Regions from separate parts of the Lysinibacillus sp. FSL L8-0312 genome, predicted to be linked through region 1. Evidence: riboswitches for the same ligand, from Rfam matches in the RefSeq annotation. Region 1 holds a riboswitch; each other region holds the start of a gene.
The links. Region 1 has a riboswitch for cobalamin ahead of MHI22_RS14210 (hypothetical protein). Riboswitches for the same ligand answer to the same signal wherever they lie in the genome.

Region 1 (4,162 bases):
TTGAATAGTCAACTATAATAAATGAAAAAATAAAAGGGGTTAAGACATGAGCATTTATAATTATTTAGTACGAAAACCTAATGGTGAAATTTTATCCATGGAAACATATCGTGGAAAAACGATGCTAATTGTCAATACGGCGAATCAATGCCGATTTACATATCAATTTGATGACTTACAAAAAATGTATGATAAATATGGGAAAGATAATTTTGTCGTTCTAGGATTTCCTTGCGATCAATTTGGTCATCAAAATCCTGAAGATGGCGAGGAGACTACGCATCTTTGTAAAGTGAATTATGGCGTTACCTTCCCAATTTTTGAGCTTGTACAAGTAAATGGAGAGACTACCCACCCATTATTCAATTATTTAAAACATGAAGTGGATTTTCGAGAGTTTGGCAAGGCGAGCATGCAGGAAAAAATGCTTGCTGAGGCAATTGTTCAACTTGCCCCTAACTTTTTAGATGGTCGTAATATTCGCTGGAACTTTACAAAGTTTTTAGTAGATGCTAACGGCAAGACCGTTGCACGCTTTGAACCAACAGATTCACAACTTGATATTGAACAGGCAATTGAAACTATACTATAAAATAGTTTTGTTTATCTTATTCTTTAGAAATGGTGACGATCCATTCAAAGCACAGCTATTTTTTCCTATTAATATATGATAAACTGCTTTACAAGTGAATTATTCTTGCAGAATAAAGGTGCTAACAAGCATAATCGGGAATTCGGTGAAAAACCGAAGCTGTTTCCGCAACTGTAAGTACAGCTAGTATAAAGGTTTACCACTGTCTTAACAGAGATGGGAAGGTACTTTATCACACATTCGTTTTTTATGTAATGAACTGTACAAGCCAGGAGACCGACCTTTGTTTGAACGTATAAAAACTTCTCGGAAGCTAGGAGGATATACGGCAAATACATAGGCTATGTCATGTTAATTTGGCCATTATTATGTTATTTTCGTCGTTCCTTTGCGTAAAGGAGCGGCGTTTTTTTATGCAAGAATTTTCATAATGAAAAGTGGGGGGATCGCAAGTGAAAAAAGATGCACGTTATTCTTGTTATCCATTTATGCGTGAAAAAGCTTCGACGGTTGATTTTGAGATTCGAACAGACAGTCTGACTACGCATTTGGGAGTTGCTTTAGCTGCAGTTAAGAAAGAGGATGTACAAGCTGTTGTAGAAGATTTAATAATTATTTTACCTATGGCCTACCATGTCAATGGCTCGGTTCGTGGAAAACTAGCTGTAACAGAAGAGGATCTTGCTTGGTTAAGTGAGCGCTATGATTTTTATGTTCGTCATGTGAAGGAAGAGATACAAAACTTTGTCTTACCTCAAGGTACAGAGGCTGCCGCTGCTCTACATCTTTGCCGTAGTGAAGCAAAAAAATCATATCGTACATTACACAAAGTATCGGATGAACGAGAGGTTCCAGCTATTCTTTTTGATTATTTAGGCCTATTAGCCAATGTCTGCTTCGTTATGGCTGTCTTTATGAATCAACAAGCAGGGATAGCTGAAATACCATTTATTAGTAAATCATATCCGATGAAAAAGAAAAAGGAGAATAATAATGAAGAAATTATTTAATGTTCAATGGCTAACAGTACTCTTCCTTGCAATGATTTTAGCAGGTTGTGGTACTTCGGTAGATACTAAAAATAAAGACGCTTCACAGGATACACAACAAACAGAGCAAACAAACTACAAAGTGACAGATGATCGCGGTGTAGAAATAGAGTTTAAAGAAGTACCAAAAACAGTTGTATCATTGCAACCAAGTAATACAGAAATTTTATTTGCTCTAGGTGTTGGTGATAAAATCGTAGGAGCAACTGAGTATGATACTTACCCAGAGGAAGCACAGAAAATTGAACGGGTTTCTGATTCTGTGAATTTTAACAGTGAACGAATCATAGCGTTGAAGCCAGATGTTGTTATAGCTTATACGATTGGTGATAAGGAAGCAATGAAACCACTTGAAGATGCTGGAATCAAAGTGTTTGTTATTCAATCAGCAGCTACATTCGATGATGTTTATGGTGACATCGAACAGATCGCAGCTGTAATGGGTGTTGCAGATAAAGGAAGTGAAGTAAACGAAGAGATTAAAGCGAAATTAGCTGACGTTAAAGCAAAGGTGAAGGAAGTAAAAGCACCGAAAAATGTTTATTTAGAAATTAGTCCTAAACCCGATATTTATACAGCAGGCTCTGGTACTTTCCAGCAAGAAATACTAGATGCAGCCAATGTTAAGAATGTTTTTTCTGACTTGAGCAGCTGGGCACAAGTTTCTGAGGAAGATGTCATAGTGAAAAACCCAGATGTTATTTTAACGACAGTAAACTACACAGAGGATCCAATAGGTGAAATACTTGCACGTGATGGATGGAATACAGTGACAGCAGTTCAAAATAAAGCAGTACAGACTCTTGATACAGATATCTCTAATCGACCTGGCCCACGTATTGGGGAAGCCGTAGAACTAGTAGCAAAGGCTGTCTATCCAGAGTTATTTAAATAAGAAACCATTCAAGGCTAGCTGTATACTGACAGCTAGCCATTTTTATGTGGGTTGTTATTTCCTAGTGTGAAAATTGGAATTAATTGAGTTAGTTCTATAAAATAAAAGTAAGAGTGCTCGATAATTTTAGGAGGTGTAGTAATTGGAACAGTTAGAGACAAAGATAATTCCATTTGAGGCAGTTTATAATTTTCGAGATATGGGGGGATATAGGACAAGGGATGGGCGCATTGTCAAGAACGGTTTATTTTACCGCTCAGCGGCTCTTGGGAAAATGACGTTGGCGGATAAAGAGCTATTTGAAACATTAGGGATTAAAACCATTTTTGATTATCGTGATAATAATGAGGCACACCATAATCCTAACCCTATGTTCTCACACGCTCAATATATTCAAATACCAGCGAAGGGCAATCATACATTTGAAATGCCTACAAATGCTGGTGGTAGAGATTTTTATAAAGCAGTAAGCCCCGAAATGTTCCGAGATTTTTATGCACAGATGCCGTTTAATAATCCTTCTTTTAAAGAGTTAATGAAAACCATACAAAATCCTGACAATTTGGGTCTTGTCCACCATTGTGCAGTTGGTAAGGATCGCACAGGTATAGGGGGAGCTCTTATTTTGCTAGCCTTAGATGTACCTGAGGAGACGATTATGGAAGACTATTTAAACACGAATATCCATTTACGTCCAATGGTAGACAGAATGGCACAGGCTATTCAACATCAATATAATGAGCAAGAATTACAGCAATTCTATGCATTAATGTCTGCTCGAGAAGACTATTTACAAGCAGCATTGGATGCTATGGATTACCATTATGGCTCAAAGACTAAGTTTTTAGAGCAGGAGTTTGGCCTAACTATTGCTAGACGAGAGCAATTGCAAGCTTATTGCTTAACATAACAATGACCCCTTTCACATATCTGTGTGAGAGGGATTTTTTATGTGGAAGCGCTGTCTTCCTATAAACCTCTTTACAGTCTGAAAATTTATGATAAGATACAATAGATTTTTAAGAAAAATATAGGAGAAGTGAAAGTATTGGCAGAGACAATGAAAGAGACAAATAAGTTAAGTCTATTCCATTTAACATGGCCTATTTTCTTAGAAGTATTTCTATTTATGTTAATGGGATTAGCCGATACTTTTATGCTCAGTGCTTTATCAGATAATGCTGTATCCGGAGTAGGTGCAGCCAATCAATATATCCATATTGCGATCTTGATTCTTGAAGTGGTAGGGAATGGTGCATCCATTGTCGTTTCACAGTATTTAGGTTCAAGACGTTTTTTTGAAGCAGCGAAAATATCTGCTTTAGCTGTCACAATGAATTTGGTTGTTGGACTGTTAATGAGTATTCTATTTTTCTTCTTTGCAAAACATTTAATGACTATGATGAACTTGCAGGGAGAAGTACTTCACTATGCACAAAGTTATTTAGTTATCATCGGGAGTTTTATTTTTCTACAGGCTATTATTAATGCACTTGCTGCAATTATTCGTGTACATGGTTGGACGAAGCAAACGATGTATGTATCACTTGGCATGAATATCTTGCATGTTGTGCTAAACTATGGTCTGATTTTTGGGAATTTAGGTTTACCAGAGCTTGGTGTAAA
Region 2 (4,162 bases), 960 kb from region 1:
TCGTAATAACAGCACCAACAGATGCCCCCGACGAGACGCCTAATGTATATGGATCTGCCAATGGGTTTTTTAACAACCCTTGGAAAGCTGCTCCAGCAATGGCCAAAGAAGCTCCCACTAGTCCAGCTAACAACACGCGTGGCAGACGGATTTTCCAAAAGATATTAGCAGCCGTTTCATCAACTGCTTGATTCCATAAAACTTCTAACGGAATATGAACTGAGCCTATCGCTACGCCACACCAGATACTAATGACAAGAAGCGTACATGTTAGTACATAGGCTAGTGCTATTTTTTTCACTTAAATACCTCTGGATAAATAGCTTTTGCTAATTCTTCAAGACCTTCTCCTAAACGGGGACCTTGACGACTTGTTGTGCTTTCATCTACTTGAACGATTGCCTTATTTTTCACGGCATTAACAGTATCGAAACCAGCACGTTGTGGTATTTTTGTTAAAATATCTGGTACATAATGATATGTCACAACGATGACATCTGGGTTTTTCGCAATAATTTGTTCTGAACTAATTTCATACCAATCCTTCGCATCTGCCGCTACGTTTTCTGCATGAATCATGTCCAGCATAGCATTCATAAATGTGCCATTACCCGCCGTATAAATAGTAGGTTCATCCGATGCTTCGACTAGCACTTTTTTGGGTTCGACATCCTTTACTTTTGTCAGAACATCTTCCACTTTTTCCTTCATATTAGCAACGATTTTTTCAGCCTCTGGTAATTTCCCTGTTGCACGACCAAGCAGCTCAATCGTTGTGTAAGTTTCATTAAAGTCTTGTGCATTTTTTACGACAAATACTTTCAAACCTGCTGACTCAAGCTGTTCAATTGCCGCTTCTGAAAGGGACATGCTAGATTCATGCGAAAACACGATATCTGGCTTTAAGGCAATAATTTTTTCAATATTGTACTCCATGCCCCCAACTTTCTCCTTTTCAGCGACTTCTGGTGGATAATCATCATTGTCTGTCACCCCAACTATTTCATCATTTAAACCAAGTTCAAATAATATCTCTGTGTTACTTGGAATAAGAGAAACAATTTTTTCAGGCGGTGCTTCAAGTGTAATATCCTTGCCAATGGCATCTGTTATGGTCATTGGGAATGTTGCTTCATCCACCTGTGGAGTCTCTTGCTGTGTTTGCTGCTCCGTAGCTACTGGCTTGTCATTTTTGGCTTCTTGCCCACATGCTGCTAACAAACCTACTGCTAAAAATGCTGATAATCCTATTTTCCAATATTTCTTCATGTGAATCCTCCTTTGTTGATCCGTGCGTCAATTGGTTAGAAATATTTTCTCCATCAAAATAAGACCCCTCATCTTCGAATGATGAGGGGTCAAAATCGCACCAAAAAACTGATACAAAATCCACCACCCTATCCTCGTAGGCTGTCATGTCTATACTATAAAGGCAGGTCTCCTGGCTCGTGCTTATTGCGTTTTTCAAGCCTTCCCGAAATCTTCAGTGGCATTATTTGAAAAAACTCACACTTACAGTGGCGGGACCGCATCGGAATTACACCGACTTCCCTTTTCACTTTACTTAAGTAAAGAACCTTTATAATATTCAGTTGATTTCATTATACATGAAAATAAAAGAAGTCGCCTCCATTCCAGACGACTCCTTGGCAATTATACAATTTCAGAAAAATATTGTACGGTTTTCATTTGTGCACCTATTTGTCGCAATGACCACGTTTGCTCTAAATAGATATCCGCTAGCTTTTCGTACTTCCCGCCAAATTTTAGTGCCCATTCCACCGCTACAACACTTTCATAAAGATGGGCCATCTTTTTCGCTATACCTTTTGCTTCAAAAGTTTTAGTTGCTTCATCTAAAGCGCTAAAAATTTGTAATGTAGCCGCAAGATTTACCAACTGCTCTTCCACAATTTGCACTAGTGGACTATCCGCTAGCTTCTCTAGCCTTGTCTCCATTTCACGGACAAACAGTTCATGTGCATGGAATTTATCCACTAAACGAATAAGTTCTAAAGCCAAAATATTTGCCGTTCCCTCCCATACCGTCAATACTTGTGCATCCCTTAGTAAGCGTGGTGTCACAAAGTCTTCAATATAGCCATTACCACCATGTAATTCAATCGCTTCACTAGCATAATGAACGGCTTGCTCTGCCGTTTCCTTTTTCATAATGGCAATATATAAACGATTCATAATGAGATCTTGTTGTGTTCCCTGCCCACTTGTCACTTTATCGTATAATTGAATAAGATCAAATACTGTCGCTACTTCCACATGCAGCTTAGCAGCAAACTTCCCTAATGTATCCTGGATCATTGGGTATTGTGTTAAGGGCTTGCCAAATGCATATCGATTGGTCACATAATGCTTTGCCTCTAAAAAGCCTCGACGCATAATACCAATCGATGCGACTGCATTACAAATTCTCGAAAGATTTAGTGCTTCTAGCATGTAATAAATCCCTTTATTTTGTTCCCCTACAATATAAGCAAGGGCACCATCAAACTCTACCTCGCCCGATGGGACTGCTCGAACGCCTAATTTATCTTTCAATCGACGAATACGAAGATGATTAGCCGTACCATCTTCATTATTCCATGGAACTGCAAATAACGTTAACCCTTTAGAGCCTGCTTGTGCGCCTTCTAAACGTGCCAACACCATTGCTACGCCACACATACCTGCATTGGATGCGAAGTATTTTTCTCCATAGAGACGGTACTCATTGCCTACTTTTCTGGCCTCCACAACATTCGCCCCAACGTCTGACCCTCCTTGACGTTCTGTTAAAAATGTTGCCCCTTCGTATAGCTCCGTCTCTCCTGTTGCACAAACATGTGGCAAGAAACGCTGCTTTACATCCTCATCAGCATAATGATCTAATAGATAAGCCGTAGCCATCGTCAAAGTCACGGGACAATAAAAACCGGGCTCTGCATGAGATAGTAAATAACCTTGTGCAAAGCTATAGACATAATTCCCTTTGTGACCTAACTGTGGAATTTCTTTGTGCACGTAGCCAACAATTCCCGTATTATATGTCTCTTCAATTGTTTTTTTGTAACCGTCATTCACCCAAACCTCTGATACCTCTTCTCCATAAGCATTATACCGTTCAAGGCGGGGCTCTCCCTGCCGATCAGTATGTTTTGCCCTTACGTCAATATCACCTGCACATAACTCACCGAAATCTGTCAGTTCTCTGTGTGCATAAGACAAAAACTCTTTATCTAACATCATTTCTAACACTTTTTGAAGCGTTTCTTCCTCTGTAAAAAAGTTTGTTGCACGCATTTCTTCCTGCTGTAAAACCTTCATGCTATCTCACCTCTTGTCCTTTCAAGGATTGTTTTAAAATTTTGCCTGAAGCATTGCGTGGTAGCGCTTCCACTTTTTCGAAAATACGTGGTAGTTTATACTTCGCAAGCCGTTCCTCTAAATAAGCTTTCAATGCATCCTCATCTATGTCTTGTTTCGTAGCATATACAGCCTTCACGGTTTCCCCCCATTGCGGATGTGGTATACCAATGACAGCAACTTCAAATATCCCTTCAAAGCTTAATAGACAATCTTCAATTTCCTTCGGATAAATATTGACACCACCTGAAATAATGACATCTTTTTTACGATCCACAATCCAAATAAAGCCGTCCTCATCCATCCGAGCCAGATCTCCTGTTTTTAACCACCCATCAATGTAAGCAGCCTTGGTTGCTATTTCATCCTTGAAGTAGCCAAGCATATTACCCTCACCAAATAAGACAATTTCTCCTACTTCGCCCACATTTACATCTTCTCCATTGTCATTGACAATACGAAGCTCTGTGCCAAGTGGCGCCCGTTGGCCAATACTCCCAGCCTTCGTTTCATGCTCCTTGCCAAATAACAGTGAGCCACTCGGACCCGCCTCTGTTAATCCATAAACACAGGTTAAATTAGTTGTTCGGAATGCCTGTTGAATGAAGCGAACCTCATTTTGAGATAATGGTGCTCCACCATATACCCACCACTTCATGGAAGACAAATCAGCCGTTTGTAGCCTCGGCATCTGAGCCGTTAATAAATAAGCAACAGGCGCTCCAAAGAAATGCGTCGTTTTTTCCTGCTCAATGGCATCGATAAAAAGGTCTGGTGTAAAGGTTGGTGTTAATACGCTTGT
Region 3 (4,162 bases), 2.0 Mb from region 1:
CATAATGGACAACATAGATATGAATCAAAAAGTTTTATATAGAAAATTGGATCATTTTGAAATGGAAAGAGGCTTGGTATTAGAAAGTTTAGACATTTTTCTAAGATGGAATCAACAAACACAATACCTTTCTGAAGACAAGCTTCAAAAGCTTTGGATGAAACTGGTAAGGAAGTATAAATTCTCTCTCGATGAATGGGAAAGAACTGCTGGTCATACAAATATCCATGCTTATCTAGTGAAGGAGCAAGGACATGGGTTACAAAAGTTGATGCGCTTTTACAAAGATCGCCACGGCATAAAATGGTTGGAAAATGCATTTCATTATGGAATGTCATTGCTCATTGAAGTTGGAAAAATGCCTGGATTAGAAATGTTTTTCCTAACAAATTTAATATGTTACAGATGGGAAAAGGATTATTTAGAGGATGCAGATGTTCAACAGTTTTTTTGTCATTCAATAAATGGTAAAGTGAAGGAGGTCTATGAAAGTTTCAGGGCTTTCGATCGAGAACAGAGTCTGTTAACCGCAACTACTCTCTATAAACTTTTATCAAAATATAATCCTCATTTTCAAGTGAATTCGGCAGCAACGCCTGAATTTTATAAGGAATTGTCCTTATTTGTCGAAATCGAGTAATCCATACGTTCGACATGTCAAACAGTCTATTATTCTTTAGAATATAGGCTGTTTCTATGTGAAATACGCTAGTATATTTAATGCTCATAGATCCGTAGTAACAAAAAATCTCGTACATAGTTTAGATACACAATGAATTAAGATATAAGTAATAGATGGTGAAATTCCTTCGAAAGTTATAATCGAAAATAATGAATAATCAAAAAATAAAGAAGTTTAGAATCTAGATTTACTTTTTATATGAAGGATGGTACACTTAAAACTATTGAACAACAACTATATATTGTGTTCGTTTTATATAGGTGCTACTATATGTAGTTTAAAAGGGAAGTTCGGTACAATTCCGACGCTGTCCCCGCAACTGTGAAGCTGACAATGATTACAACCACTGTGCATTCGCATGGGAAGGGAATCAGAGGATGAAGCAAAGCCAGGAGACCTGCCTCTATAAAACAATTAATCATTTCTTCGGGGATTAAGAAATGGGAACGTCAGTATTTTTGGTATGGTAACGTTTCCATTTAGCTATCTCTCTAGAGGAGATAGCTTTTTATTATATGAAAAGAGGGATTTCTATGAAACTTTATACGAAAACAATCTGTCCAAAATGCCTTTGGGTAAAATCTGAATTACAACGTGCAGGACTTGATGCAGAAATTGTCAACATTGATCACGATGAACAAGCTAAACAAACAATAATCGATGCAGGTTTTTTAAGTGTGCCTGTTTTAGAAATGAATAATACATTTATAGGAGATGTTAAGGACATAGTTTCTCATATTGAGATGATTGTTCTATGATCGTTTACGCAAGTCGTACAGGAAATGTCCGGAATATTGTTTCCAAATTAAGGGCAGAGTCTGTTGAGCTCTCTGAGGAATTACAATTGAATAAGCCTTATCTTTTAATTACTTATACTGATGGCTTAGGCGATATCCCTGCAAAAGTGGAACGTTTTTTAGAAAAAAACAGAGATTTTTGTAAAGGTGTAGTTGCCAGTGGGAATAGTAACTTTGGGCACAACGTATTTGGGGCTGCTGGCGAGAAAATCGCTGCTACCTATCATGTACCCTTAGTAAGAAAATTAGATTTACGAGGCAATCAAACAGATTATGAAGCCATACAAACGTTTTATGAAACGAGGGTAATAAGATGAAAACCTATTTAAAGCTAAATAATGACGTACTGAATCGTTATAGTTCAACTGGGCTACTTGAATTAGAAAAGGATCGTGAAGCTACACGCCGCTACTTTTTAGAGTATGTCAACGTGCGTTTACGTTACTTTATTGATATTGAAGAAAAAATCCGTTATTTAGTTGATGAGGGCTACTACGAGAAAGCATTTATCGACATGTATGAAATGGAATTTATTAAGAAGTTGTACAAAAAAGCATATGATTATAATTTCCGCTTCCCATCCTTTATGAGTGCAAGTAAATTTTACGATAGCTATGCTATGAAAAGTCGTGATGGAGAAGAGATTTTAGAAAAATATGAGGACCGTATTGTCATTATCGCCTTGTATTTAGCACAAGGGAATACGGTGCTAGCAGAACGTTCTGTCGAAGCAATGATGGAAGCTTATCAGCCTGCTACACCAACAGCATTAAATAGTGGTAAAAAAGCACGTGGTGAATTAGTGAGCTGCTTTAAATTATCGATGGATGATTCCATGAATAGTATTGCTGAAAATATTGGTTATTGCTTAGAGCTATCAAGACTTGGCGGTGGGGTTGGAGTTAACTTAACTGATTTACGCCCTTTAGGTGACCCTATTAAAGAGATTCTAAATCGTGCCAGTGGTGTCATCCCAGTTGCTAAACTGTTAGAAAATTCTTTCAGTTATTCCAATCAACTAGGGCAGCGAAATGGCTCTGGTGTTGTCTATTTAAATATTTTCCATGCAGACATTGAAAATTTCATTTCATCTAAAAAACCGAATGCCGATGATAAAATTCGCCTCGCAACATTATCAACAGGAATAATTATACCAAGTATTTTCTTCGAACTTATGAAACGTGATAAAGATATTGTCTTGTTCAGCCCATATGATATTTTCAAAGAATATGGCAAACGCATGTCTGAGATTTCCATTTCAGATATGTACTATGAGCTACTTGATAACCCTAAAATTCGTAAAATTAAACGTTTGAATGCACGTAGGCTGTATACAGAAGTGAAAAAAGCACAATTTGAATCGGGCTATCCGTTTGAAATTTTTGATGATAATGTCAATGAAGTGCATCCATTAAAAAACATCGGTCGCGTAAAAATGTCCAATCTATGTACCGAAATCCTGCAAGTTCAAGAAACAAGCATTATTACAGATCAAGATCAACCGAATGACTATGGATTAGATGTATCCTGTAACTTAGGGTCTATTGATATTCATGCAGCAAGTAAGGTCAATGATTTCGAAGCCTTAATCGATACGGCTATGCACCTATTAACAAATGTGTCGCAAATGACGCACATTAAAAATGTACCGTCTGTTGCAAAAGCCAATCAATTAATGCATTCAGTAGGACTTGGTTGTATGAACCTCCACGGCCATCTTGTGACGGAGGGCATTTTATATGGCTCTAAAGAATCGATTGATTTCATGGATCGTTTTATGGAAGCAATGAACTTTTATTCACTCAAATCATCGATGGAAATGGCTAAAGAAAAAGCTGCAACTTTTTATCGATTTGAGGACAGTGATTATGCATCAGGTAGCTACTTTGACCAATATGTCAATAAAATCGACGAAGAACTATCACCCGTTGTGTTAAAAGCACTTGGCAATGTTCCAATCATTACGAAAAACATGTGGGAAACGCTTAAGCAAGATGTGATGCAATATGGTCTATTCCATTCCTATCGTTTGGCTATTGCACCAACTGGCAGTATTTCCTACATACGTAGCTGTACGGCTTCTATTGCGCCATGTACTGAGCGTGTAGAGGTTCGTGATTATGCAGATAGTAGAACGATTTATCCAATGCCTCATTTAACAAATGATAACAGTCATTTATATGTAGAGGCATATGATGTTAATCCGTATGATTTAATTGATTTGTACTCTGCTTCTCAAAAACACGTTGACCAAGGTATTTCCATGACGCTTTATGTAACAGATAATTGGACAACTGAACAATTAGCTAAAGTATACATTTATGCATGGGTAAAGGGCATTAAGTCCGTTTACTATGTTCGTCAACGATTACAAAGCTTAGAGGAGTGTGTAGCATGTCAAATATAATTTATGAGGCGGTCAATTGGAATAAGGCAACGAGTGAACTTGCCCAAATATTTTGGGACCAGCAATGGAAGCAAATTTGGTTTCCTGAGGAAATTGCGGTCAGTAAAGATATCAAACAGTGGAAAAGCTTTGAGCATCAAGACACGTATAAAAAAGTGTTCGCGGGATTAACGTTACTGGATACAGTTCAGACCAATATAGGGATGAATCGTGTGGCCGCTTATACAGACGATTTACAAGAGAAGGCTGTCCTAACCGTTTTTGATGCATTTGAGG
Region 4 (4,162 bases), 1.5 Mb from region 1:
TTGACAGCAAGATGGATACAAGACTTGTTAGTAAGAAAAATCCAGGTAGCAATAATAACTTAACATAGTAGGTAAGCGGAATTTTTGCACCTAAAATGATAAAAGCACTCATTACAAAAAATGTAATGAGTGAAAGTCGTTCATCTCTCATGATGAGCGTTACGAGAAGTAGACCAATTGAAAATATCATTTTTTCTAGCGGATGAACGGACGCTAGCTTATTAAGATACGCATACTTATCAATGAGTAACATAACGGGTTAACCTTCTTTATGCTTGCCGCGCATATAGCCGATGAAGTAGCCAATAAAACCAGCTCCAATAGCTGCCTGTAGCACGAATAATAAGCTTTCAATTTCACCACTTGGTGGCTCCCATAAGCTTTCAAACCACGGTTCATATTCTGCATTGATTTCGCCAATGGCTGCTTCTGCCTCTCCATCAGCACCACCAAATTCTGCACCTTTTTGTATAAACAATGGGATGATAGCTAACAGCACAACAATCGCTAATAGTAATAAATTTCGTTTCATCTACTAATGTGCCTCCTTTGTTGAGAAAACACGCAACATTTTTAATTCGCTGACATTGTACTTTTTCAAGAAATTCATCACAATGACCGTTAAAATTCCTTCACTCACCGCTAACGGAATTTGAGTTAAGGCAAAAATACCTGCGAACTTTGTAAACGATGCCATAAAGCCGCCAACCTCTGAAGGGAAGGCTAATGCTAACTGTACAGAAGTCACAACATATGTACCTAAGTCACCAAGCATCGCAGCAAAAAAAACAGCTAGTGAAAATGACAACCCTATTTTTTGAGCCCCTTTAAAGACAAAGTAAGCAATAAATGGGCCTACAATCGCCATAGAGAAGGCGTTCGCTCCTAAAGTGGTAATCCCACCATGTGCTAATAATAAAGATTGGAATAATAAAACAATCGTTCCGATGACACTCATAGCTAGAGGTCCGAATAAAACCGTTCCAAGTCCAACACCAGTTGGGTGGGAGCAACTACCTGTAACCGAAGGGATTTTTAACGCCGACAGCACAAAAGCAAAGGCTCCTGAAAGACCTAAAAGCATTTTGGTTTCAGGGTTTTCTTCAATTGTTTTGCGAATGGAGCGCAATCCTAGAATAATAAATGGGATAGAGATGACCCACCAAAAAATAGCCCATTCGATTGGTAAAAAACCTTCCATGATATGCATAGCAAAGGCACGTTTTGGCACGAGTAAAAAGGCCAATAAAAAATAACTAAGTTTCCACCATGAAAATTTCAAAAGCTTTCCTCCTTACTAATAGATTTTTAGAATGTAGCGTGCGTAAATAAAAAAGCACTTCTCCGTTGTTGGAAAAGTGCATAGCTAAAAAAGCAAATAACATTCTCATCTGCTAAGCCGCACACCTATCCTCGTAGGCTGAAACGATCACATATTTTTCGGCAGGTCTCCTGGCTCTAGTTCAACACTTTATAGGTCTTCCCATCCGTTGGACAGTGACATGTTCTATAAAGCTCCCTAATACAGTGGCGGGACCGCGCCGGACTCAAACCGGCTTCCCTTTTAAGCAAAATGATAAGTATTTTACACCGAAAAAACATTAAGTTGTGAGATTTCACGACAAAGTGTAACATGATTTTCCATAAATATGCTATACTTTTTTTAAAAATATTTTCAATTGAAGGTCAATAGAGAAGATTCTGATAACTACTGAATTGTCATAAATAAGGAGATATTATAATTTTTATACCTGGTCTACACACAAAATTGATAAAATTGTCATAAATTTTTATAGAAATATTGAAATTTTAAAATAATGAGATATGATAGAGACAGTTTTCTATTCTATTAAGAAGATAATAAATTTCATATAAAACGTCGATAAGTGCTCGAATAACTCGAGATAATAGGGAAATTGGTGAAAATCCAATACAGCCCCCGCTACTGTAATAGCTGATGAAATTGCAAAGCCACTGGTGCAAACTTGGGAAGGTGCGATAGTAAAATGAAGCTTAAGTCAGGAAACCTGCTTATTTGATTGTGCATGCAAACTTTTCGGAGGGAGAAGTTGAAGCAAGAGCGAGTACCTGTATTTTATTTTATTCGTTTTTATTTGGCTTCTACAAAACCTTTACTCTTCGTAATTAGAGTAAAGGTTTTTCTTTTTCCAGAAAGCAAATGAGGGGAGACAGAAGATGACAACATGGAATTTAGAGGGGATGAAAACACATCTCTTTATTTGTAATGGTAGTAGTTGCATGAACAAAGGTGGGGAGGAAATTACCCTAGCTATTCGAGAAGAAATACAACAGCAAGCACTTGATCAAGAGATACATACAACAAGAACGCGCTGTAATGGACGATGCAAGGATGCTTGTGTGGTCATCGCCTATCCGCAAGGGAATTGGTATCGTGTACCATCAACAGAGCATGCTAGAACACTTGTACAAGATTTACATCATGAATCCTTATACAACGAACATGTCTTTACACTTCGTGAAGGTACATTACAGCGTACAGCACAAACGACAGCCATTAAAGGGATCGAAAAGGTGAAAGAGGGGTAACAACATGGCGCAAAAAGGAAAAATTTTTGTAGTGGGCTTTGGACCTGGAGACTTTAAGCATATTACGACACGGGCGGTAGAGGCATTACAACAAAGTGATATGATCATAGGCTACAAAACCTACGTGGAGTTGATTCAAGATTTAGTCAGTGCGAAGTCGATTGTCAGTACTGGAATGACCGAAGAGGTGTCCCGTGCGCAGGAAGCGGTGCGCCAAGCAGAGGCTGGAAGCATTGTCTCAGTCATTTCAAGTGGTGATGCGGGTGTCTATGGTATGGCGGGATTAGTGTATGAGGTATTGATTGAGCTAGGCTGGACAGAAGCAACGGGGATTGAGGTAGAAATTGTCCCTGGTATTTCTGCCATCAATTCATGTGCTAGCTTACTTGGTGCCCCGATTATGCATGATGCCTGTACGATTAGTTTAAGTGACCATCTAACACCATGGAATTTAATTGCCAAGCGCGTCGAGGCAGCCGCTATGGCGGATTTTGTAATCGCTTTATACAACCCAAAAAGCGGTCGCCGAACAAGACAAATTGTCGAAGCACAGCGCATTCTCTTAGAATATCGTTCGCCTGACACACCAGTAGGACTTGTGAAAAGTGCTTACCGCGATCGTCAAGAAGTGACGATGACAACATTAGCCGAAATGCTGGAGCATGACATTGGAATGCTGACGACAGTCATTATTGGTAATTCGTCGACATTTTTCTATGACAATAAAATGATTACACCACGTGGCTATCAACGTAAATATACATTGGGTGAAGAAAAACAACCCTTACGTCCACATCAACGTTTACGTGAAGAAAATGAACCTTGGGCAATGAACCAAGAGACAGGGACTGCACGACAAGACTTTACAGCAGATCCTAATGCAGGGCGTTTTAATAAACCCAGTGTAGCCGCTACGCCAAAGCCAAAAAAAACAGCACTTGAAATGGCTACAGCGGCACTCGCAATGGTGAAAGGAACAAGTGCAGTCAAAGTAACGCCGAAACTTGTACAGCAAAAAATAGAATCCATTTTTGAATTAGCTGTAAGCCCAGGAGTGGTGAATAAGTTTTTCACACCTCAGCAAATGATGACGTTAGCAGAGGTCGTTGGGGAAGAGGGGACGATGGAATATACACCAGACCATCAAATCCATTTGAAAATCCCAACGACTGCCCCTGAACGTATCACGGAGAAATTACAGGAAGTAGGCTTTTTATTAGCGCCGATTGGTGATGTGCTATCCTTGAAGGCTTGTGATTTTTGCTATGGTGAAAAGGCCGATTCGATTCCCTATGCAGAAGAAATACAACAAAAATTAGGTGGAATGTCTTTGCCGAAAACATTAAATATCGGTTTTAACGGCTGTGGTATGGCCTGTTACCGGGCTGTATTTGATGATATTGGTATTGTCTATCGCAAAAGTAAATTTGATGTCTTTATTGGGGCGAAGCCAGTTGGTCGTACGGCCCATGCAGCACAGCCTGTTGTAGAAGGGTTGGAGCCTGAACAACTGATTCCACTAATTACAGATATTATTGAAGAATATAAAGCAAATGCTCACCCAAATGAACGTTTATTTAAATATTTTAAACGT

Region 2: linked by a shared signal. The riboswitch ahead of MHI22_RS19070 (ABC transporter substrate-binding protein) and the one ahead of MHI22_RS14210 (hypothetical protein) in region 1 are both predicted to bind cobalamin.
Region 3: linked by a shared signal. The riboswitch ahead of MHI22_RS04340 (glutaredoxin family protein) and the one ahead of MHI22_RS14210 (hypothetical protein) in region 1 are both predicted to bind cobalamin.
Region 4: linked by a shared signal. The riboswitch ahead of MHI22_RS06775 (energy-coupling factor ABC transporter permease) and the one ahead of MHI22_RS14210 (hypothetical protein) in region 1 are both predicted to bind cobalamin.

What each region holds. Positions count from the first base shown of each region.
Region 1 is NZ_JBBOOV010000001.1:2,823,047-2,827,208, reverse strand. Features, by position in the region: gene MHI22_RS14215 (glutathione peroxidase) at 47-592, shown strand; cobalamin riboswitch at 692-891, shown strand; gene MHI22_RS14210 (hypothetical protein) at 1,045-1,602, shown strand; gene MHI22_RS14205 (ABC transporter substrate-binding protein) at 1,586-2,536, shown strand; gene MHI22_RS14200 (tyrosine-protein phosphatase) at 2,679-3,446, shown strand; gene MHI22_RS14195 (MATE family efflux transporter) at 3,597-4,162, shown strand, end outside.
Region 2 is NZ_JBBOOV010000001.1:3,783,323-3,787,484, reverse strand. Features, by position in the region: gene MHI22_RS19075 (FecCD family ABC transporter permease) at 1-301, opposite strand, end outside; gene MHI22_RS19070 (ABC transporter substrate-binding protein) at 298-1,269, opposite strand; cobalamin riboswitch at 1,415-1,596, opposite strand; gene MHI22_RS19065 (acyl-CoA dehydrogenase family protein) at 1,654-3,321, opposite strand; gene MHI22_RS19060 (class I adenylate-forming enzyme family protein) at 3,323-4,162, opposite strand, start outside.
Region 3 is NZ_JBBOOV010000001.1:834,514-838,675, forward strand. Features, by position in the region: gene MHI22_RS04335 (hypothetical protein) at 1-640, shown strand, start outside; cobalamin riboswitch at 924-1,101, shown strand; gene MHI22_RS04340 (glutaredoxin family protein) at 1,216-1,440, shown strand; gene nrdI (class Ib ribonucleoside-diphosphate reductase assembly flavoprotein NrdI) at 1,437-1,796, shown strand; gene nrdE (class 1b ribonucleoside-diphosphate reductase subunit alpha) at 1,793-3,886, shown strand; gene nrdF (class 1b ribonucleoside-diphosphate reductase subunit beta) at 3,874-4,162, shown strand, end outside.
Region 4 is NZ_JBBOOV010000001.1:1,317,813-1,321,974, reverse strand. Features, by position in the region: gene cbiQ (cobalt ECF transporter T component CbiQ) at 1-253, opposite strand, end outside; gene MHI22_RS06780 (energy-coupling factor ABC transporter substrate-binding protein) at 260-532, opposite strand; gene MHI22_RS06775 (energy-coupling factor ABC transporter permease) at 536-1,282, opposite strand; cobalamin riboswitch at 1,426-1,610, opposite strand; cobalamin riboswitch at 1,868-2,049, shown strand; gene MHI22_RS06770 ((2Fe-2S) ferredoxin domain-containing protein) at 2,197-2,568, shown strand; gene cobJ (precorrin-3B C(17)-methyltransferase) at 2,573-4,162, shown strand, end outside.